DNA from 3 places in the Sodalis sp. RH22 genome. Region 3 is predicted to be linked to each of the others. Evidence: riboswitches for the same ligand, from Rfam matches in the RefSeq annotation. Region 3 holds a riboswitch; each other region holds the start of a gene.
The links. Region 3 has a riboswitch for thiamine pyrophosphate ahead of thiM (hydroxyethylthiazole kinase). Riboswitches for the same ligand answer to the same signal wherever they lie in the genome.
Positions count from the first base shown of each region.

Region 1: linked by a shared signal. The riboswitch ahead of thiB (thiamine ABC transporter substrate binding subunit) and the one ahead of thiM (hydroxyethylthiazole kinase) in region 3 are both predicted to bind thiamine pyrophosphate.
Region 2: linked by a shared signal. The riboswitch ahead of thiC (phosphomethylpyrimidine synthase ThiC) and the one ahead of thiM (hydroxyethylthiazole kinase) in region 3 are both predicted to bind thiamine pyrophosphate.

Region 1 is NZ_CP178731.1:2,849,228-2,856,637, reverse strand. It holds gene thiQ (thiamine ABC transporter ATP-binding protein ThiQ) at 349-1,086, opposite strand; gene thiP (thiamine/thiamine pyrophosphate ABC transporter permease ThiP) at 1,070-2,659, opposite strand; gene thiB (thiamine ABC transporter substrate binding subunit) at 2,670-3,650, opposite strand; TPP riboswitch at 3,698-3,815, opposite strand; gene sgrR (HTH-type transcriptional regulator SgrR) at 3,875-5,563, opposite strand; gene sgrT (glucose uptake inhibitor SgrT) at 5,659-5,832, shown strand; gene leuD (3-isopropylmalate dehydratase small subunit) at 6,550-7,152, opposite strand; gene leuC (3-isopropylmalate dehydratase large subunit) at 7,165-7,410, opposite strand, start outside.
Region 2 is NZ_CP178731.1:3,643,191-3,650,600, reverse strand. It holds gene ACL2XN_RS16580 (inverse autotransporter beta domain-containing protein) at 1-276, shown strand, start outside; gene thiH (2-iminoacetate synthase ThiH) at 395-1,531, opposite strand; gene ACL2XN_RS16570 (thiazole synthase) at 1,531-2,316, opposite strand; gene thiS (sulfur carrier protein ThiS) at 2,319-2,519, opposite strand; gene ACL2XN_RS16560 (HesA/MoeB/ThiF family protein) at 2,516-3,283, opposite strand; gene thiE (thiamine phosphate synthase) at 3,276-3,926, opposite strand; gene thiC (phosphomethylpyrimidine synthase ThiC) at 3,923-5,845, opposite strand; TPP riboswitch at 5,945-6,058, opposite strand; gene rsd (sigma D regulator) at 6,103-6,624, opposite strand; gene nudC (NAD(+) diphosphatase) at 6,717-7,410, shown strand, end outside.
Region 3 is NZ_CP178731.1:5,403,641-5,411,050, reverse strand. It holds gene thiD (bifunctional hydroxymethylpyrimidine kinase/phosphomethylpyrimidine kinase) at 1-483, opposite strand, end outside; gene thiM (hydroxyethylthiazole kinase) at 480-1,274, opposite strand; TPP riboswitch at 1,314-1,414, opposite strand; gene ACL2XN_RS24650 (helix-turn-helix transcriptional regulator) at 2,060-2,791, opposite strand; gene ACL2XN_RS24645 (N-acetyltransferase family protein) at 3,216-3,662, shown strand; gene ACL2XN_RS24640 (zinc-binding alcohol dehydrogenase family protein) at 3,865-4,818, shown strand; gene ACL2XN_RS24635 (SDR family oxidoreductase) at 4,938-5,831, shown strand; gene ACL2XN_RS24630 (TetR/AcrR family transcriptional regulator) at 5,858-6,466, opposite strand; gene ACL2XN_RS24625 (tautomerase family protein) at 6,582-6,977, shown strand; gene ACL2XN_RS24620 (zinc-dependent alcohol dehydrogenase family protein) at 7,089-7,410, opposite strand, start outside.

The DNA of each region.
Region 1 (7,410 bases), 2.6 Mb from region 3:
CCAGGCGGCATGCGAAAACGCATGACGCTTTTCTGCCGTATCTTGATTATTTTATTTATGAGTTTCCCCAGCATTGACGATAAGCTGTTTACAAATACGTTCATTAGTACAACATAATTAAAATGCTATTACTGCCGATGCCTGTAACCACTGGGGTGCAACAATAAGCCCTTACCAATGGATGCTCTGCGGCATTTCCAGGCGACATTTAATTCCATCTCATAATAGTAACAATTTATTTGGCAAAATGTGAATCGGCTCAAGAATGCTATTTTTGGCTATTTGCCGCGATCTTATTCCAGCACGGGAAGCCATCGCGTCATTATGCGGCGCCGGGCATCGGTGATGTTAATCCTCTCCGGCCAACCGCGGGCGCGGGTCCGGCGCGTGCGGCGCAATACCCAGGACGGCGGCTTCGCCGGCTTCGCCGCTCGCCAGGCGCGCGGTCGGGCCGTCGTAATAAATGCGGCCATCGACAATCAGCAGGGTGCGCGGCGCGATGCGCACGGCGTCATCCAGGTTGTGCGATACCATTAACAGGGTCAGGCCGCGGCTGGCGCACACGTCGTTCACCCGTTGCAGCATATCGACACGCAAGGCGGGGTCGAGCGCGGAAAACGGCTCATCAAGCAGCAGGATGGGGCGGTCGCGCACCAGACAACGCGCCAGGGCCGCCCGCTGCCGTTGCCCGCCGGACAGTTGCCCCGGCAGGCGGTCCAGCAGTTTCTCCAGCCCTACCTGTGCCGCCACCGCATTTAACGCTTCCCGTTGCGCCGGAGTCAACGCCAACCCCGGATGCAGCCCAAGGCCGATGTTTTCCGCCACCGTCAGGTGAGCGAACAGGTTATGCTCCTGGAACAGCATGGAGACGGGGCGCCGGGCGGGCGGGGTGGCACTGTGATCCTGGCCGTTTAACCACAGGCTGCCGCTGTGCAGGGGCAGAAAACCGGCTATCAGGTTGAGCAGGGTGCTTTTGCCGGCACCGCTGGGGCCCAGGACGGCGACCTTTTCTCCCGCTGCCAGCCGCAGGTCAAAACGCATCGGCAAATGTTGGTAAAGATAGGTCGCTTTATCCAGTTTTATCATGCAGCCCCGTGAGTTTCTCGATTAGCGTAAATAATAAAAAGCACAGCGCCAATAGGAACAGCGCGGTAACGGCCCCGTCCTCGCTGCGATAAGCGCCGATTTGCTGGTAAAGATAGAGCGGCAGGGTCCGGAAATGTTCATTGCCGAACAACGCTACCACGCCAAAATCACCCAGCGACAGGATAGAGGCGAACGCCATGGCGCGGCCAATCGGCTGGCGCAGCGCGCGCCATTCCACCCAATGTAGCCGCGTCAGGCCGCGCATATCCAGGGACAGGCATAAACGATTATACCTTTCCGCCAGGTCCAGCATCGGCGTTTCCAGAATTTTCAGGGCGTAGGGAATGGCCATCAGCGCATTGGTCAGTATGACCAATGCATAGGGGGAGCGGGGCAATCCCAGGGTATGGGTGGCGATCAGGAAGAAACCGGTGGCCAGCACAATGCCCGGCATCGCCAGGATCAGCATGCCGCTAAGATCGAGCAGTTGCGCGGACCAGGGACGTTGACGCAGCCTCAGCTCGCGGCTGCTCCATAGCAGCATCAGCGTTAGCACCACGCACAGCAGGCCCGCGCCCAGGGCAATGCGCAGCGACGTCAGCAATGCCGACCACAGCGCCGGCTGCGACAGGACCCGCGCCATGCCCGTATTGACACCGCCGGCCACCACGGCCAGCAGGGGCGGCGCCAGCAGCGCCAGCGCCAGGACAATAACCAGCGCGTCGGTCAAACGGCGCGCCAGATTATCGCCGGGATTGCGCCACTGGGAAAAATGCGTCGCGCCGACGGGAAACGCGCGGGTCAGCCGTTGGCTGGACAAGACCAGCCCCAGGCAACAGATCATTTGCACCAGGGCCAGCAGCGCCGCGCGGCCGGGATCGTAGTCATAGCTTAAGGCCTGGTAAATCGCCAGCTCAATGGTGGTCGCCCGCGGTCCGCCGCCCAGCGACAGCACCGTGGCAAAACTGGCGAAACACAGCATAAATATCAGCGCCGCCGCAGGCAGCAGTTGACGGCGCAGATAAGGCCACTCAAGAATGCGGAAGAAATGCCAGCCCGCCATGTCCAGCTGCGCGGCCAGCTGGCGCTGCTCCACCGGAATGCCTTCCAGCGCCTGCAACAACAGGCGGGTGGCCAACGGCAGGTTAAAAAATACATGGGCCAGCAGGATCCCCCGCAGGCCGTAGGGTGAAAAACCGTAGGGAATATGCAGCCAGAGGCATAGCTGCGCCAGCCAGCCGTGGCGACCATACACGCTCAGGATGCCGAACACGGCCACCAGCACCGGCAGCACCAGCGTCATGGCGCAAAAGCGCAGCAACAGCAGGCGTCCCGGAAACCGCCGGCGGTAAAGCGCCCGCGCCAAAAAAACGGCGGGCAGCACCGATAGCAGCGCCGACAGCAGCGCCTGCCAAAAGGTAAAACGCAGGACATGCCACAGATAGCTGTCCGACAGCACGTCGCGCCATTGGAGCGTCGGCGCGTTCAGCCACAAGGCGCCGACCGCCGTCAGGGCCACGGCCGTAAGCATCAGCGCGGCCAGCAGTCCCGGCCATAACCAGCGCGGTATCATCGGCCAGGCATCATTGGCTGACGGAACGCAACCAATCCTGGGTCCACGCGCCGCGTTTGGCCGCCACGTCATCCGCGCTGAAATTCAACGTCTTGGCCGGCAATACGTCAAAGCCGGCCGGCAGCGCGGTTTTGATCACCGGATACATCCAGTTGCCGGTGGGAATGGTCTGCTGGAAAGCCGGGGAAACGACAAAACGCATAAACTGCTGCGCCAGCTGCGGATTTTTACTGGCGGCTAATTGTCCGGCCACCTCGACCTGGAGATAGTGGCCTTCGCTGAAGGTCGCCGCCGCATAGTTATCCTTCTTTTCCTCGTTGATATGATAGGCCGGCGACGTGGTATAGCTGAGCACCATGTCCGCTTCTCCTTTCAGGAATAAGCCATAGGCTTCGCTCCAGCCCTTGGGCACGGTAACGGTTTTTTTCGCCAGCCGTTGCCAGGCCTGGGGCGCTTTATCGCCATATACCTGCTGCACCCAGAGCAATAAGCCCAGTCCCGGGGTACTGGTGCGCGGATCTTCGTAAATGATTTTCAGCGCCTGCGGCCCGTCTATCAGTTCATGCAGGCTTTTGGGCGGATTTTTCAGCTTGTTCTTGTCATAGACAAACGCAAAATACCCGTAATCAAAAGGCAGGAAGGTGGGATCATGCCACGCCTGCGGCAAGGTCAGATGAGCGGTGTCGACGTTATGCGCCGTAAAGAGATGCGTATCCTGCGCGGGCTTAAGCAGGTTGTTATCCAGGCCCAGCACCACATCCGCGTCGCTGTTCTTGCCTTCGATGCGCAGACGGTTGAGCAGGGCGACGCCATCTTCCTGCACGACATATTTCAGCTCGCAGCCACAGTCTTTTTCAAAGGCGGTTTTTATCGCCGGCCCCGGGCCCCATTCGGAGGCAAAGGAATCATAGGTATAAACCGTCAGGACGGGTTTTGCCAACGCCGGGGCGGCGGCGAGCAATAGCAGGCAGGGTAACCATTTTTTCAACACTTTGCGCTCCTGGAAAAAAAAAGGCGGCAAAGGCGTTTGAGGCGGCAGCGGGACGCACTCTCAAATCCCTTCGCCGGTATTAGCCGGATCAGGTTCGACGGGTATACTCTCAGCTTGCGCGCCGGCTAACGCTATGCCGGACGCTTCGCACCCCGTTGAGAACAAATGCAAGTGTAATGGTTTTATCCCTGGCTTAACAGCCTGTCTTACGTGTCTTATGTGTCTTATGTGTCTTGCGGGTCTTGCGGGTCTTGCGGGTCCGGCGGGGCGAACCAGGCGGATTTGAAATCAAACCATCCCAGCGTATTCATCCTGACCCCGCGCATGCTGCGCTGGCCCTGTAGAATCAGCCAATGATGGAACAGCGGGTGCAGGCGATGGCCGGTGATAAGCGATTGGCACCATTGCGCCATGGACAGGCCCTTGCCGCGCCATTTCTCCAGCGCGTCGCTAAGGTCGGCCGGCAGGCAATGATGCATCAGCGGCATCTCGTAAAAGCTGGCGAACAGGGAATAATCCAGCGGCAGGTAAAAATTAGCGCTGCCGAGCCATAAATCGCTCTCGGCCTCACCGTTATGCCAGGCGGCATAATCCACGGTATTGATCACCAGCGCGATGTCCTGCCGGGCCAGCACCGCACCGAGCGCGCGGCAAAGATCATCGAATTCCGAATGGGCGCGATAAACCGTCAGGGTGATGCTGCGCAGCCCCGCGGGTCTTGGCCGCGGTTGCGCGACCCTGCTATGGCGCCAGCGCGGCAGGATACCGTAGGCCGGCGACCAGTAATGCTGGTAGGCCGATCCCGCCTCGGTCAGCATGGCGATGGGATCGATATTTTCACTCAGCCAGCGGCGGGTATCATCGTTTTGCATCAGCGGCGAACGGGCATCAAACAGCAGGAAATAGCAGCCTTCCTCCAGCCGGGTTTCCAATTGACCCGGGGTGCTGTTATCCGCCTGGAGCTGGACGCCGGAATAGCTCAGCTCGGCGGTGAGTTCCGGCAAGATCCAGATATTCACTTCATCAATCAGTGCGCGATAGCCGAAATAATCATCAAAGGCGCGAATCTTCAATAAGCTTTCCCGGTTGTCGATCACCGCATAGGGTCCGGTGCCGACGGGACGGCGGACGAAGTCCGGCATCGTCTCCCATTCCTGCGGCAAAATCATGGCCGGCACGCTGCCCAATAGCCAGGGCAGCCAGTCGTCCGCGGCGGTCAGGGCGACATCAACGGTATTGGGGATGGCGGACGAGACAGCTTTTATATGGCAAAACAGCGGATTTCCCCGCAGGCGCAGCAGCGAGCTGCACACATCCTGCGGCGTCAGTTCCCGCCCATGATGAAAATGGATCGCCGGACGCAGGTAAAAGCGCCATAACAACGGCGAAATTTGCTGCCAATGATGGGCGAGGTCCGCTTCCAGTTCCCCATTTTCCTCATTTATTTTGGTCAGGCCGCTGAAAATCTGCCGCACGATGTGGTTCTCAGAACGCCGCAAAGGACTGCCGGGCAGCAGGTTCAGCAGCGGGCGATAATACAGTACCCGCAATATGTGCTTGCCCTGGCGGAAGCTGCGGCCCAGATGGGAAAGCAGCATCTGGCGTACCCTGTCCTTATCGCCCACCAGTTGGACCAACTGCTCGATGCGATCCTGCTCCAGCAGATCCTCCGCCCGCTGCTGTTGCAACGCCAGGCCGGTATAGTGAAAGGTCAGCTGCGAGCGCTTGCCGCGCCCGGCTGTCGCCTGCCACTGCAGCCAGCCCATTTCCTGCATGGTTTTCAGCAGCGTACGCACATGCCGGCGCGTACAGCTCAGCGCCTGCGCCAGTTCGTTCAGGGTGGTTTCCTGTGTCTTGCCCTGGCAGCTTTGCCACAGGCGGATAAATTGTTGCTGCAGGCGTGGCGAGGACATAAAAGAGGAACACTCCTTAAAAAGTCATCTGTTTTTCTTCCGGTATCTTAAGCCGATACTGGTCGTGTCGAAAGGGCAGAATAGGGATTGTAACGATGAAAATAGCCAATTTGCGCCGGTTTTATCAGCATTATTTTATCGCCATCTGCGGGCGCGGCGTGATCCGTCCCGACAGGGGCCGCAGCGGACAGCGCATGGCGCTGTTGTTACAGGTAACCCAATGGCATACGGATTCACTGTCCGAGCAGGAATACCGGGAGTGGATGTGATGTCTCGTGGCGGGGGGTGATATAAAAGTCCTGCGGTATTTTCGCTTGCCGTAAGTTTGGTTTTATATGTTGAGCCGGGCGCTGGCAAGCGACAAGGGGATGGCAGTCGCGCCATCCCCTTGACCCCGCGCTCCCGGCAGATCGCGCGCCGCAAGCGGTACCTTCCTGCGCCGGATCCACCTTTTCGCACCGGCCCGTACGCGCTCCCGGCGCGAACGGGCCTCTCGCCGCGTCCAGCGGCTCGTGCCGGTGGAACCGGCTCCGTCAGCGCGCTCAATGCCGGCCAAAGGGCCGCTCCCCTTATCACCGGCGTTCACATTCCAGGCATTTAAGTTACCGGCGTACAAATTCCCGGCATTTAAGTTACCGGCGTACAAATTCCCGGCGTTCAAATAAAGACTTTTTAATTACAGACGTTGGTTTTGACGTTGTACCGGCATAAAGTGCGCTGGCGGCACAATGCCCGGCTGGATGAGCCGCCGGGAGCGGCGAAAGCTAAGGGTCGCGCCGGGAGCGCGTCCCGTGCGGTCCATAAGACGGGATATTGTGACGCCAGGGACCGCGCAGCGGCGCACGATCTGCCGGAAGCCGGGAGTCAAGAGGGATGGGCTAGCATCCCTCTTGTCGCTTGCCTGCACCAGGCAACAGGGAACGCCGCTGCTAGCGGCAAGAGAAACCTGCTCCCAGCGTACCCACGCCGTCGCCAGCAATCGACACTTAGTGCAAAAACGCCGGCTGGCTCGCCTCATAATCCGCAATCGCGCCTTCATGCTGCAACGTCAGTCCGATACTGTCCAGCCCGTTGATCATGCAATGCTTGCGAAACGCATCGATCTCGAACGGATAGCTCTTCTCGCCGGCAATGACCCGCTGGTGTTCCAAATCCACCGTGAAGGTGATGCCTTCATTGGCCGCGACCAGGAGGAACAGTTCATCCACCTGCTGCGGCGACAACGTAATGGGCAGCAGTTGGCTGTTAAAGCTGTTGCCGTAAAAAATATCGGCAAAGCTTGGCGCGATGATCGCCTGAAAGCCGTAATCGGCCAACGCCCAAGGCGCATGTTCACGCGACGAGCCGCAGCCGAAGTTTTCCCGCGCCAGTAAAATGCTGGCGCCGCGAAAGCGCGGTTTATTCAGCACAAAGTCGGGATTGGGCACCTTGCCGGCGTCGTCGAGAAAACGCCAGTCGTTAAACAGATGCTGGCCGAAACCGGTGCGGGTGACCTTTTGTAAAAACTGTTTCGGAATAATGGCGTCGGTATCCACGTTAGCGGCATCCAACGGCGCCACCAGCCCGGTATGTTGGGTAAATTTTGCCATAAAACTGTCTCCTTAATTCAATTCGCGAATGTCGGCAAAATGACCGGTAACCGCCGCCGCCGCCGCCATGGCCGGACTGACCAGATGAGTTCTGCCGCCGCGACCCTGGCGCCCTTCGAAATTACGATTGCTGGTGGATGCGCAACGCTCGCCTGGGTTAAGACGATCGTTATTCATGGCCAGGCACATGGAGCAGCCGGGTAAACGCCATTCAAAGCCGGCGTCCAAAAAGATTTTGTCCAGGCCTTCGGCTTCCGC
Region 2 (7,410 bases), 1.8 Mb from region 3:
AGCGAGAGTTTTAATCATGAAAATTGGGCAGTGGCGAGTTATTCACTGGCAAGCTCACACTGTAGATTGCCGTCCTTTACTTCTCTGCAGGCAGCCTATAGCACAATGCGCACGAGTGGATGGCCCTTATCCCCCGGCGGCTTTATTTGGTCTGGTACGGCATCCCCAATTGTTTTAGCCGGCCCGGCCGTCGAAGCTCTCAACAAACAGAACGGACTGAAATTGCTCATGGGGATATCAGGCGAGAACGCGGGATTTGTGGTGTGCGCCGATTAAAAATGTTCCGCTGCCCGGAGTAATCTAGGCTGGCGCTGATTAAGGCATACTTATCGGCGGGACTGATGATTGTCCCGCCGATAAATCAGATTAAAATCCTCGAAGTGCTCATCATCGTTTATTTAACCAGCGTCGGCGACCTGCCCAGATAATTGTCCCAATCCTTCCATACCGGTTGCAACCCGGCCTTTGTTACCATCCGCGCCACGGCCTGCGGCGAGCGGTTATCATGCGGCTCGAACTGCTCCAGCTCCGGCCGGCCGCCGGCATAACCGCCCGGTTGGGTCTTGGACCCGGCGCTGAGGCTGTTCACCATGATGGGCACCGCGTGATCGCGAAACCAGGGCGATTCCCGGGTGGACAACGACAGCTCTACGTCAGGGGCCAATAACCGGAAGGCGCACATCACTTGCAACAGCTGTGATTCATTCATCAGGGACGCAGGCGTAATGCCTCCGGCGCAGGGGCGCAGGCGCGGGAAAGAAAGCGAATAGCGGCTTTGCCAGTAGGTCTTTTGCAGATACAGCAAATGCTCGGCCACCATATAGCAGTCTGTGCGCCAGTTATCCGACAATCCTATCAGCGCCCCCAGGCCAATCTTGTCGATTCCGGCCCGCGCCAGCCGATCCGGCGTTTCCAGCCGCCAGGCAAAATCCATTTTTTGCCCGCGCAGATGATGTTTTTGATAGGTTGGCTCATGGTAGGTTTCCTGATAAACCATCACCCCATCCAGGCCGAGGGTTTTCAACTCGGCGTAATCTTCCTGGGATAATGGCTGTACTTCCATCATCAGCGCGCTGAAATACCGGCGGATCAACGGCACGTAACGGCGGAAATAGTCCATGCCCACCTTGGTCTTATGCTCGCCGGTGACCAGCAGCAGATTATCAAAACCCATCGCCCGGATGGCCTCGCATTCCTGGATGATTTCCTGCTCATCCAGCGTCTTGCGTTTCAGGTGATTGCTCATGGAAAAACCGCAATAGGTACAATCATTGGCGCACAGGTTGGAAAGATAGAGCGGCAGATAAAACCCCACCACATTGCCGAAACGCTGGCGGGTCAGTTGCTGGGCACGCTGCGCCATGGGTTCAAGATAAGGCAGCGCCGCCGGTGACAGCAGCGCCATGAAATCCTGCCGGTCCAGGCGCGGGGCATTCAGCGCCCGCTCCACGTCGCGCGCGGTCTTGGCGTGGATTTGCAGTCCGGCGTCGTCCCAGCCGAGCCGGCGCCAGTGGTCAAGAAAAGATGTCATCAGGCCGCCCCCTCTTCCTGGGGATGGCGCAAAAATCCGGTTAGCGGGCTGGTGGCGCTGGCCTGGGTTAGCGTGGCGGCAAGCCCGGCCTCGCGCGCCAGGGCGCCGGCTTCCAGCGCCAGCCTGAACGCGCCGGCCATGGCCACCGGGTTGCGGGCTACGGCGATGGCGGTATTGACCAGTACCGCGTCGGCGCCCATTTCCAGCGCTTCCAGGGCCTGGCTGGGGGCGCCGATACCGGCGTCCACCACCACCGGCACGCCCGACTGTTCAATGATAATGCGCAGGAAATCGCGGGTGATCAAACCCTGATTGGAGCCGATCGGCGAACCTAGCGGCATCACCGCCGCACAGCCGGCCTCCTCCAGACGGCGGCATAATACCGGATCCGCGCCGCAGTAGGGCAAGACCACAAAACCTTCGCGCACCAGCTGTTCGGCCGCTTTCAACGTTTCGACCGCATCGGGCAGCAGGTATTTCATATCCGGATGGATTTCCAGTTTTATCCAGCGGGTGCCCAGCGCCTCGCGCGCCAGGCGGGCGGCGAACACCGCCTCCTCGGCGGTTTTTGCGCCTGAGGTATTGGGCAGTAACTTTACCCCTGCCTGGCGCAGGGCGGGCAGGATGGCGTCATTACCGCCGCGCAGGTCCACCCGGCGCATCGCCAGGGTGACCAATTGGCTGCCGGACGCGGCGATGGCTTGCCGCATTAATTCCGCGGTGGCGAATTTACCGGTGCCGGTAAACAGCCGGGACGTAAAAGTGGTATCGGCAATGGTTAACATGGTCAGCCTCCGGCAATGGCCTGGAAAAGTAAGATATCGTCGCCCTCGTTTACCGGCTGTTGGGCCCACCGGCTACGGGGAATAATGGTTTGATTGACCGCCAGCGCGCTGCCCTCGGGCGGGTGGCCGAGCAGCTCCAGCATGTCCAGCAGCGAGGGCGTGCCTGAAAGCGCGACGGGGGTATCGTTAAGGGTAATGTTCATAGCGCCTCTTCCCGCTGAACCGCCGCGGCGCACACCGGACAGCCGGCCGCGCGGGACAGGCGCAGGGTGCGCCAGTTCATCGACTTGCCGTCGAACAGCCGCAGCTGGCCGTCCAGCGTAGACGGCATGCCGCACAGGATTTTGATCGTCTCCAGGGCCTGCATGGCGCCCATGATGCCGACCAACGGCCCGAGCACGCCCGCGGTGCGGCAATTACGCCGCGGCTCGACGGCGTCGGGAAACAGGCAGGCATAACAGCCGTGCCGGTAGGGCGGCCGCAGCACCAGCAATTGACCGCTGAACCCCACCGCGCTGGCGCTGACCAGGGTTTTCCCCCGGCGGATACAGGCGGCATTGATGTCGTGACGGGTCTGCATATTATCACTGCAGTCCAGTACCATATCGGCCAGCGCCACCGCCTGATCGAGGTCATCCCCGGCCAGGCGCCGGCTCAGCGCGACATAATGGCCCAGGGGATTAAGCGCCTGCAGCTGCCGTAGCGCCGCCGCCGCCTTGGGCCGGGCGATATCCCCGGTGCGATAAAGGATTTGGCGCTGGAGATTGCTCACGTCCAGGTTATCGTCGTCGGCCAGCAGCAGCGTGCCGACCCCGGCGGCGGCAAGATAGAGCGCCGCCGGCGAGCCCAGGCCGCCCAGTCCGGCGATCAGCACGGTTGCTGCGCTCAGATGCTCCTGGCCTCCGGGGCCTATCTCCTCCAGCAGCAATTGGCGGCTGTAGCGCAAAAAAGCCTGGTCGCTAAGCATTGCGCACCTCCCGGCCTTCGATTTTCCGCAATAACGTGGCGGTCGCCTGCCGCCAGTCGGCGGCCTTGGTGATGGCGCTGACCACCGCGATGCTGCCGACGCCGCAGCGCAGCACGTCGTCCACCCGATCGATACCAATACCGCCGATGGCCACGGTGGAGATGCCGGGCATGCCGGCCACCAGGCGTTTCAGCTCCGCCAGGCCCTGCGGCTGTGACGGCATGGCTTTGGTCTGGGTAGGGAAGATATGGCCGAGCGCGATATAGGATGGCTGTAGCGCCAAAGCGCGGGCCAGTTCGCTATCGTCGTGGGTGGAAAGACCGAGTCGCAATCCGGCGCGCTGGATGACGGCCAAATCCGCCGTAGCCAAATCCTCTTGTCCCAGGTGCACGCCATAGGCGCCGTGTTTAACCGCCAGCCGCCAATAATCGTTGATGAAAATCCGGGCGCGGTATTTCCGTCCCAGCAAAATCGCGGCCTCGATATCCGGTTCGACCCGGTCTTCCGGCTGGTCCTTGATGCGCAACTGCAGCGTGGCGACGCCGGCGTCCAGCAGCCGGACCAGCCATGCCAGCGAATCCACTACCGGATAGAGCCCGAGCCTGGGCTCGGTCGCCGCAAAGGGCGCGTCGGGCGCAATCATTTCGCCACCCCCGTATCCTCAGGCGCAAGATAGATTTCCCCGCCGCTGGCGCGAAACGCCGACGACATCTCCGCCATGCCGCTTTCCCGTACCTCAATCGCCTGGGCGGCGGCATAATCCCTGACCTCCTGGGAGATTTTCATCGAGCAGAATTTCGGACCGCACATGGAGCAAAAATGGGCTACTTTGCCGGATTCCTGCGGCAGCGTTTCATCGTGATAGGCGCGGGCGGTGGCCGGATCCAGGGCCAGATTAAACTGGTCCTCCCAACGGAATTCAAAGCGTGCCTTGGACATGGCGTTATCGCGTATTTGCGCCCCGGGATGGCCTTTGGCCAGATCGGCGGCGTGAGCGGCGATTTTATAGGTAATAAGCCCCTGCTTAACATCTTCTTTGTTCGGCAGGCCCAGATGCTCTTTCGGCGTGACGTAGCACAGCATCGCACAGCCGAACCAGCCGATAAGCGCGGCGCCGATGCCGGAGGTAAAATGGTCGTAACCCGGCGCGATATCGGTGGTCAGCGGCCCCAGGGTATAAAACGGCGCTTCGTGGCAATGCTCCAGCTGTTCGGTCATGTTGCGCCGGATCATCTGCATGGGAACATGGCCAGGGCCTTCGATCATCACCTGCACGTCGTACTCCCAGGCAACTTTGGTCAATTCGCCCAGGGTATAGAGTTCGGCAAACTGCGCTTCGTCGTTGGCATCATGGATGGAGCCGGGACGCAGGCCGTCCCCGAGGGATAATGAGACGTCGTAGTCGGCGCAAATCTGGCAAATATCGCGAAAATGCTCATAGAGGAAGCTTTCCTGGTGATGCGACAGGCACCATTTGGCCATAATGGATCCGCCGCGCGACACGATGCCGGTCAACCGTTTGGCGGTCATCGGCACGTAACGCAACAGCACGCCGGCATGGATGGTAAAATAGTCCACGCCCTGTTCCGCCTGCTCGAGCAAGGTGTCGCGAAAGCATTCCCAGGTCAGGTTTTCCGCCACGCCGTTGACTTTTTCCAGCGCCTGGTAGATGGGCACCGTGCCGATGGGCACCGGACTGTTGCGCAGGATCCACTCGCGGGTTTCATGGATATAGCGGCCGGTGGACAGGTCCATCACCGTATCCGCTCCCCAACGGGTCGCCCAGACCAGCTTCTCGACCTCTTCCTCAATGGATGAACTGACGGCCGAGTTGCCGATATTGGCGTTGACCTTGACCAGGAAATTGCGGCCGATAATCATCGGCTCCGACTCCGGATGGTTGATATTGGCGGGGATAATGGCACGACCGTCGGCCACTTCCCGGCGCACGAACTCCGGGGTAATATCCGGCGGCAAATGCGCGCCGAAGCTCTGGCCGGGATGCTGTTGCAGCAATACGTCGCCGCGGATGCGTTCGCGGCCCATATTTTCCCGCAGGGCGATAAACTCCATTTCCGGCGTAATGACGCCGGCGCGGGCATAATGCAATTGCGTGACGCGCCGGCCGGGTTTGGCGCGCCGCGGCGTATGGCTGGGGGCGAAACGAACCTCATCCAGGCCCTCGTCGGCCCGGCGTTCGCCGGTATAACGCGAGCTTAGGCTGTTCAACGCCTCGCTGTCCCCGCGCTGTTCAATCCAGCCCGAACGCAGGCGGTGAAGGCCGGCGCGCACGTCTATCTCTGTCGCCGGATCGCCATAGGGTCCGGCGGTGTCGTATACCGGCACCGGCTCGTTTTCTTCGTAGCGCGGCGTTTTGCCGTTGCCGCCGATAAGCGTGGGGCTAAGCGCGATCTCCCGCATCGGCACCCGGATGTCGGCGCTGTTGCCCTGGAGATAAATACGCCGGGAGTTGGGGAAGGCTTCGCCTTTCAGACGATGGATGAATTCCTGCGCCTGGGCGCGCTGCTCACGGCGGGAAGGGGTGGTTTTGGATAACGACATAGCAATTCCTCACAATAAACGGGAAAATTGCTTGTCAGGAGCGCTACGGGAGTAATGAGGCCGGGCTTTGAATTTAGCAAAATAGACTATAAATCAAAGCGTTGCTTTACTCTTGTTCCCTTCGCAGGTATTAACCCGATCAGGTTCCGCGGATCCCGAATTAACGGTCTCAGCCTGGCGTAATGTACGCGCTAGGCACTCCGACAAGATATAGCGGCCCGTGAAGGACCGGTTACGACTTACTGCTTACCGCAAAATTACGCCAGACGCGATACGTCCGGATTATTGGCGGCCGGCACCGAGGCCAGGTAGTCCGCTTTATATTCCAGCGCCTGCTGGATCAGTTTGTCCTCCAGGGCAAAACGCGTGGCCAGGGCCTCGCCCACGCCGGAAAGCGCCTGTTGGAACTCCATACAGTTATCATGATCGATGGCCGTTTCCAATTGGCTATCATAAAATGCCATGATTTGTTTGGTATTTTCCTGCAACGCCGGATACAACTGGGTACTGATGATTCTTTTGCTGCTGCTGGTATCGTCCGCGTCCTGAACGATACGATCGTAGATATGGAAATGGCCGGCGGAAAGGTAGTCCACCAGTTTATGGCAAAAGTCGTCCAGCGCGTTTTCGTCCAGGGGAGTATGCTTTTCTTTATTGGGCTTAAGACCGATGAGATGGTAATACGCAATGAGCAACTTCCTGCGGGCCAGTATCCACTGATCGATCAGTTCGTTACTGCCGCCAACGCGTTGAGCCAGAATGTCCAGCTGGTTTAGCATGATTGACTCCGATGTAATAAAGTAACGCTGCGTTACTCATCAATTAAAGCTAATTTCTAGCTTGCCAGTGAATAAGAGGTAGTGCAACTAAAATGGAACAAGAACTCAACGGTAGCGAAAATGGCTGGTGGATCGTCAGCCAGGACAGCAAATTGTGGTTACCCAAGGGGGAACTGCCATTTGGAACGGCATCGGCCTGGTCACTTCAAGGATTGACAGCGACGCTTATCGGCGAATGGGAGGGGTCGCCCGCCTGGCTGGTACGCCACGCCATGCCCCGGGATATGGGCTCGGTGCGCCAGATCATCGATAGCGACCCAGGCTTGTTCCAACTGGCGGGCCGGGGCGTGCAACTGGCGGAGTTTTATCGTTCCCATCGCTATTGCGGCTACTGCGGCCATGAGATGCGCGTCAGTAACCGGGAATGGGCCTGCCTGTGCGATCATTGCCATGAACGGTATTATCCGCAAATCGCGCCCTGTATTATCGTGGCGATCCGCCGCGGCGACGATATCCTGCTGGCCCAGCATACCCGCCATCGCGGCGGCATTTACACGGTGCTGGCCGGTTTTGCCGAGGTGGGGGAAACCCTGGAGCAGACCGTGGCCCGCGAGGTCATGGAGGAGACGCGGATTAAGGTGAAAAACGTCCGTTATGTCACCTCGCAGCCCTGGCCTTTCCCGCATTCGCTGATGATGGCGTTTATGGCGGAGTACGCCGGCGGCGAAATCACCCCCGATCATAATGAAATCCTTGATGCCGGCTGGTACCGTTATGACGCGCTGC
Region 3 (7,410 bases):
CCGGCGCATTTCCTCCTCGCTGGCGGCGGCGCGGCAGCCCAGCAGCGCCGCCGCTTCCGGCAAATTAGGGGTGATGATGGACGCCAGCGGCAATAAGACATCCCGCACGGCGCTCACGGCATCCGGCGACAGCAGGAAATCGCCGCTTTTCGCCACCATCACGGTATCGAGCACCACATAGGGTATGGGATATTGCCGCAGTTTTGCCGCCACCGTCCGCACGATGTCCGCCTGCCCGAGCATGCCGATTTTAGCGCTGTCGATACGCAGGTCACCGAGCACGGAATCCAGCTGGGCGGCGACGAATTCAGCGCTGATAGGATAGATGGACTGCACGCCGCGGGTATTTTGCGCCACCAGCGCGGTGATGACCGTGGCGCCATAGGCGCCAAGCGCCGAGAAGGTTTTTAAATCAGCCTGGATACCGGCGCCGCCGCTGGGATCGGTGCCGGCGATACTGAGCAGGTTATGGCAGCGCTTCATTGTATATCCTCCTCCTGCAGGCCGTACAGCCGGTCGAGGAAGCCGACGGCAAAGCTGCCCGGACCCGCCGCGTCCCGGGCGGTTAACCGCCCGGCCCGCGCCATGATCCTGCAGGCGGCGGCCAGATGCTGCAACCGATCGCCCGGCAGGGCGCAAAACGCCGCCGCCACGGCCGATAAGGCGCAGCCGGTACCGGTGACGCGCGTCATCATGGCGTCGCCGTCGGTTACGGACCAGACCCGATCGCCGTCGGTGATAAAATCCACCCGGCCGGTAACCGCGACCAGGGTGCCATAGTCCGCGGCCAGCTGGCGGGCAAAAGGCAGGGCGTGGCGGGAGTCGTCGGCGCTGTCCACGCCGCGGCCCAGGGCCGGCTGCCCGGCCAGCGCCAAGATTTCCGAGGCATTGGCGCGAATGGCGGCGGGTTTTAACGTCAATATGCCCCGGGCAAATTCAGTACGGAAGGTTAATGCGCCCACGGCCACCGGATCCAGCACCCATGGCGTGCCGGCCTGATTGGCCGACGTAATGGCGGCCATCATCGCCTCGGCCCGCGGCGCGGTCAGCGTGCCGATATTCACCAGCAGCGCATCGGCCATGGCGGCGAACTGAACCGCCTCACGGGGTTCGATCACCATGGCCGGGGCGGCGCCGACGGCCAGGAGCGCATTGGCGGTAAACGCCTGTACCACGTCATTGGTCATACAATGGACTAATGGCTTGCGCTGGCGCAGCAGGGTAAGGGAAGACGCGGCGGCTAAGCCGGGCAGTTCGGCAGGTTCGGTAATCATAGCGCTCCCAGCCGGCGCTGAGGAAGACGGACCCGGCGGGACAACAGGCCGTGACTTCCCTACGCTGGCATTATCCAGATCAGGTCATACGGGTAAAATCTCAGTCCGGCGCACAGCGGCGGACACCCCGAGTCAAGTGGCATGATTATCCGGCGGGCGGGAGAAAAGATCAATGGTGAGTTTGCCGGCGGAGCCTGGTCCCTCCGCCGGCGTCGATCTCATAAACACAATTATCAGCAGACTTAATAATAAGGCTATGAGCAGGGCCGCTGGGGACTGACCAACATCCGGCCGTAACAAACGTCCCCGCAGAATTGCGCACCCGTGGCACCGGTGGGCGTCAACCACCACTGCGCACTGTCCCCGGCCCCCTCCAGGCGGGCAAATCCCGCCTCGGCCAGCGCGCTTAACCGCCCGGCCAGCCAGGGATCGTCTTTTATCGGCGGGGAAAAGCGCCAACGGGGCTCAGCATGACAAAACATTGGCTTATTATTCATGAGATCGATTAAAATTATTTTATGGAGATGCTCAGAGGAATATGCCGTTAATGAAAACAAAGCTAATAAATTAAAAAGACAGAATCTAATCATGCCTACCTTCAACAGCCAGAAGAATCACCGGGCAATGATAGCATCAAATTTCTCGCGGCAACGCCTGCATCTTAAACACTATATAAATGATTGCAAATATATTGGCAACGCTGTCCATTTTAAGCCGACAGCATAATAAAACTCCCACAGATGGACAGGGTTGTGATCACGTTGCGCGAAATGATAAATGGATAGTTAACCAAATAATTTAAGTTCCGTGGCCCGGCTGATGGCATGTTTTGCATTCGTAACGCCTAGCTTATCAATAATATTTCTGATATGAAATTTTACCGTTCCCTCGCGTATTGCCAGGATGGTCGCGACCTCGCCATAGGTTTTTCCGACACTGGCCCAGAATAATACTTCTTTTTCCCGGGGAGACAGCGCCTGGACGTGTGATCTCTCGCCATGGGACGTGGCGTTGGGCAACGTATTTTGCATAAAGTTCAATACCTTATCATGAGTGCTAATCAGCAGCATCTGCAGTCTTTCTTTGTTTTGCTCAATAAAATGATAAAAGTCCTCCTTTCCCTGGCGGTTGCTGATGCTTAATGTAGCCAGGTTGTTATCGCAATCATGCAACGTAAAAGTGTAGCCGCTGTCAAGCCGGTAATATTTTGACAGCCTGAAAAAGCTATGCTCTTGTATTATCGACGGATTATCAGGCCAAAAAAAAGGGGTGAATTTCCGGCAGGCGATGAGCATCACCGGGTCGATTTTTTGATAACCGTAACTGCGGTATTGATTCAGCCAGCCGCTGGGGTAGTCGGATATTATATAGGCTGGGAAGTTATCGCTTTTATTCATCATAAAGTAGGCAAAACAGAACGCGTTGGCGTTCTTGAATATCTGCTGAAGATAAAGTTTGATTTCTATTTTCATCGTTTGGATAAAGAAATCTTGATTATTCTCTAAGGGTTTTTCCATAAAATATGCCTGCCATATTAACTAACACTCATCATTTATTATCCATAAGGGGTAATAAAGAGCAGTTTCAACATGTAATACCGGTGGGATTTTGGATAATATAAGAGGCAGGCTATGGATGCAACCTCTAACAGTTTTATCAATCATTGCGGCGCTAATGACTGCCGCCCAGGGCTTGCGCTACCCTCATACCGGTGTTTAAGACGGTTTATCCTCAGCGGCATCCCGCGTTTATATTAATCTAGTTTAAGCTTCAGCTAGATGCGACCGGATAATAATCGCGATCGCCTGCCGGCGGACCGCACCGCGCCGGCACCGCATCCTATACCGCCTGGAAATAATAAGCACAATATTATTTATTCCATCTATAAGTTAAACTTGATACTGAGAAGGTAACAAATCAATAAGTTAACTAAGGTTTCAGATGAAAAAAGAGGATGTGGTTGTCAGGGATTACCGGGAAGCGGATCGTCCTTTTCTGCGTACTCTCTATCTGTCGGCACGCAAGGCCGGCTGGACCTGGCTTGATAACCGGCAGTGGCGGCTGGAGGATTTTGACGGCGCCACGTTCGATGAAAAGATCATCGTCGCCGAAATACAGGGCCATATTGCCGGTTTTGCCTCGCTTTGGCTGCCGGACAGCTTTTTGCATAATTTGTTTGTCGATCCTGCCTGGCAGCGCCGCGGGGTAGCCACCGCGCTGCTGACGGCGTGCTATCCGCTCTGCCGCGGCACCATGGCGCTTAAATGCCTGCAGGAGAATGTGGGCGCGCAGCAATTCTATCTGCGTCACGGCTGGACGATTATCTCATCCGGTGTTTCCGAGCACGGCAAATATTATCTGATGCACCGCAGGATCCGGCAGCAGTAGCCAGGCGCGCCCGCGCCGCGTTTTCGTGGCCGCTGCCCCCGTCTTGGGGTTACAGGACGATGCGCGGGCGTCTGTTGCCGTGACGATTTATTCTTCTGTGCGGCTTTTCCTGGCGGCCATGTATGTGCATAATACACATATTATCCATTTGAACCCGGTTGCCATCGGGGATGGCCGGATTCGCGCCCAGGGGTGAAACGGAATGAAAGCAGCGATCGTAACAACGGCGGGCCAGCCCCCCGTCTACGGAGACTTCAGTGAACCAGCGCCCGCGCCGGGCAAAAGCCTGATCCGCGTCAGCGCGTCGTCGCTGAGCCACATCACCAGGAATCGCGCGTCGGGCGCGCATTACAGCGCCGACAGCGCGCTGCCGTTTATTCCCGGCATCGATGGCACCGGCATCACGCAAGACGGCCGGCGCGTCTATTTTCTGTTGCCGGAGCAGCCTTACGGCGCCATGGCCGAGCAATGCCTGGTGGACGCGGGCCATTGCATCGCCCTGCCGGACGACCTGGACGAGGTTTCCGCCGCCGCCATGGCCATACCGGGCATGTCGTCATGGGCGGCCCTGGTGGAACGCGCCCGGCTGCGCGGGGGTGAAACGGTGCTGATTAACGGCGCCGCCGGCACGTCCGGCCGCCTGGCAATCCAGATTGCCCGGCATCTCGGCGCCGGGAAAATCATTGCGACGGGACGCCGGACCGCATCGTTCGGCGATCTCCGCCGTCTTGGCGCCGACGTGACGATTCCGCTGGTCCAGGATTTGAACGCCCAGGAGCAGGCCTTTACGCACGAATTTCGCCAGGGCGTCGATATCGTGCTGGATTATTTATGGGGGGTTAGCGCGCAAACGCTGGCTATAGCCGCCGCCAAGGCCGGTCCGGAGGGCGTGCCGATTCGTTTTGTGCAAATCGGCTCGTTAAGCGGGGCCGATATCACCCTGCCTGGGGCGGCGCTGCGGTCGTCCGCGTTGCAGTTGATGGGCAGCGGCATCGGCAGCGTGCCGTTTCCGCGCATGCTGGCGGCCATCCAGGGCGTGCTGGCGGCGGCCCCGGGGGCCGGTTTTACCATCGCGGCGCAATCCATGCCGCTGGCGGAGGTCGCGCGGGCCTGGGCCGCTGATAACGACGGCGCGCGCATCGTATTGCGGCCCTGAAAGCCCGTTCAGGGTCATTGAACCTGTTAGTCGATATACCCGTATAACGTCACTACTTTACCCCTACGGCCGGTAAGCCGATAGTAGCTCTTCGCCCATACCTTTCTGGAGAAGCTATCATGCGTGTCTTTGTTACCGGCGCTACGGGGTTTATCGGCTCCGCCATTGTCAGGGAACTGATCGCCGCCGGCCATCAGGTGCTCGGTCTCGCCCGTTCGGAGGCCTCCGCCGGGTCGCTTATCGCCGCCGGCGCCCAGGCGCATCGCGGCAGCCTGGAAGATCTGGACAGCCTGCGCGCCGGGGCGTCCCTGTCCGACGGCGTCATTCATACCGCCTTTATCCACGACTTCACCAAAATGAAGGAAAATTGCGCGATAGACCGGCGCGCCATCGAGGCGCTCGGCGCCGCGGTCTCCGGCAGCGGCCGCCCCCTGGTGGTCACCTCCGCCACCGGGCTGATGTCGCTCGGCCGTAGCGCCACCGAGGACGATGTCCCGGCGGCCGGCCCCGACGCGATACCCAGGGTCGCCTCGGATGATGCGGTGGCCGCGCTGGCGGCGCAGGGCGTGCGCGTCTCGCTGGTACGCCTGCCGCCTTCGGTCCATGGTGAGGGCGATCATGGCTTTGTGCCGCTGCTGATCGGCATCGCGCGCGAACGGGGCGTTTCAGCGTATGTGGACGAGGGCCTTAACCTTTGGCCCGCCGTGCACCGGCTCGACGCGGCGCGTTTGTTCCGGCTGGTGCTTGAACAAGGCGCTGCGGGCGCCCGCTATCATGCCGTCGCAGAAGAAGGGGTGCCGTTTCGCGCGATCGCCGAGGTTATCGGCCGCCGCCTGGGCCTGCCGGTCGTCGCCAAGACCGCCGGTGAAGCCGCCGCACACTTCGGTTGGTTCGCGCACTTCGCCGCGCTTAACAGCCCGGCCCTGAGCCGGCAGACCCGCGAACAGCTGGGCTGGCGGCCGGAGCAGCCTGGACTGATTGCCGATCTCGACCACCCACGCTATTTTTCCTGACCGGCACGGCGGTTTTCGGCCGGTGATCAGGAAGAAGCCGGTATGTTTTGGGCTTCGCCGGCGAGCAGATGGCGCCTGGCGCTCGCCATAATCTCATCCGAGAGCGCCTGCCCTTTTGTGGCCCGGGCCAGCACCAGCGCCCCGACCAGGGTGGCCATCTCAGCCAGTGCGGCTTCCCGCGCAGCGCCGGCATCGCCCTCTTCCCTCCCATCGGCAAGCAGGGCAATCAGTTTTTCCAGCCCCTGGAGAAACGCCAGGCGCACGGGCTTGTCTTGCGGCTCACGGGCGACGTCGGTGGCCAAGGCGGCCAGCGGACACCCCGTTGCCACCGCCGTCAGGTTCTGCGGCGCGAGATATGCCTCAATCAGCGCGGCGTGCGCCGCGGCGGGGTCCCCAGTCCCGTCCATGCGCGCATGCCAGCGCTCAACCGAATCCCCGAAGGCCTTGGCGCAGGCAATGGCGGCCAGTTCATCCTTCGACGCAAAATGCCCGTAGAACCCGCCATGCGTCAAGCCCACCGCGCCCATCAGATCGGCGACGCTGACGCGCAGGCCCTGTTCACGGAACAAACGTGACGAGGCGTCTACAATGGCGACGCGGTTGCGTTCGGTTTCGGCTCTTGATACCCGCGGCATGGCAACTCCCACTATGGCATATACATTATCAGCATCATCTATTATAGCCCTGGCAGCTATCCGGCGCTACACTGTTTGCCCCTGCCCGCGTGTTTCACTGTGAAGGAGAGAGCCCATGCCTTATCTGCAACTTGATGTAAACGGCCATTATGCCACGCCGGATAAGCAGCGCCTGGCCGCCAAACTCAGCGCCACCTATGCCGAGATGATGTCCGTCGATATCCGGCGTATCAGCATCGCCATCCGGGAATTGGGCGCAGGCGGCGTCTGGCGTATTACGGCGGCCGATAGCGCGCCGGAGCCGGTTTCGGTGCTGATGCTGGACATCCGCAAAGGCCGGTCGGCCGACCAGCGCATGGCGGTGGCCAAGGCGCTTTGCGCGCACTGTGTCGAAATACTGGGACTGCGCGCGGATCGGCTCAACGTCGAGTTTACCCAGCATGACGGCGACGAGATGTATCACCCGCAGCTGGGCGGCTACAGCCCGGATTGGGAGCCAGGCCAACGCTAGGCGGCAGACAATTTGTCGGCGCTATTGCGCAGCGCCCGCGCAAAGACGCGCCAGCACGCCTGGGGATATTGCGGCGAAGGCTTTCCGCAAGCTGGCGCCGTTGGCCGGGCGCTACATTTCCATAACGATCTTGCCGAAAGCGCCGCGGTCGAGATGATCGAGCGCCGCGGCAAGATCAGCCAGCGGATAGCGGGTATCGATCACCGGTTTCAGGCCCGTCCGGTCGACGGCCCGGACCAGATCCTCCAGCGCGCGGCGATGGCCGGTGCCTATACCCTGGATGCTGACATCCTTAAGCATCAGCGGCATGGCCTGAGCCGACACCTCGAACCCCTCCAGCGCGCCAATCTGATAGATGCGCCCGCCGACAGCCGCCGTCTGCACGGCCTTGCCGAGGTGCGGTCCGCCGACCAGCTCGAGAATATGATCGGCG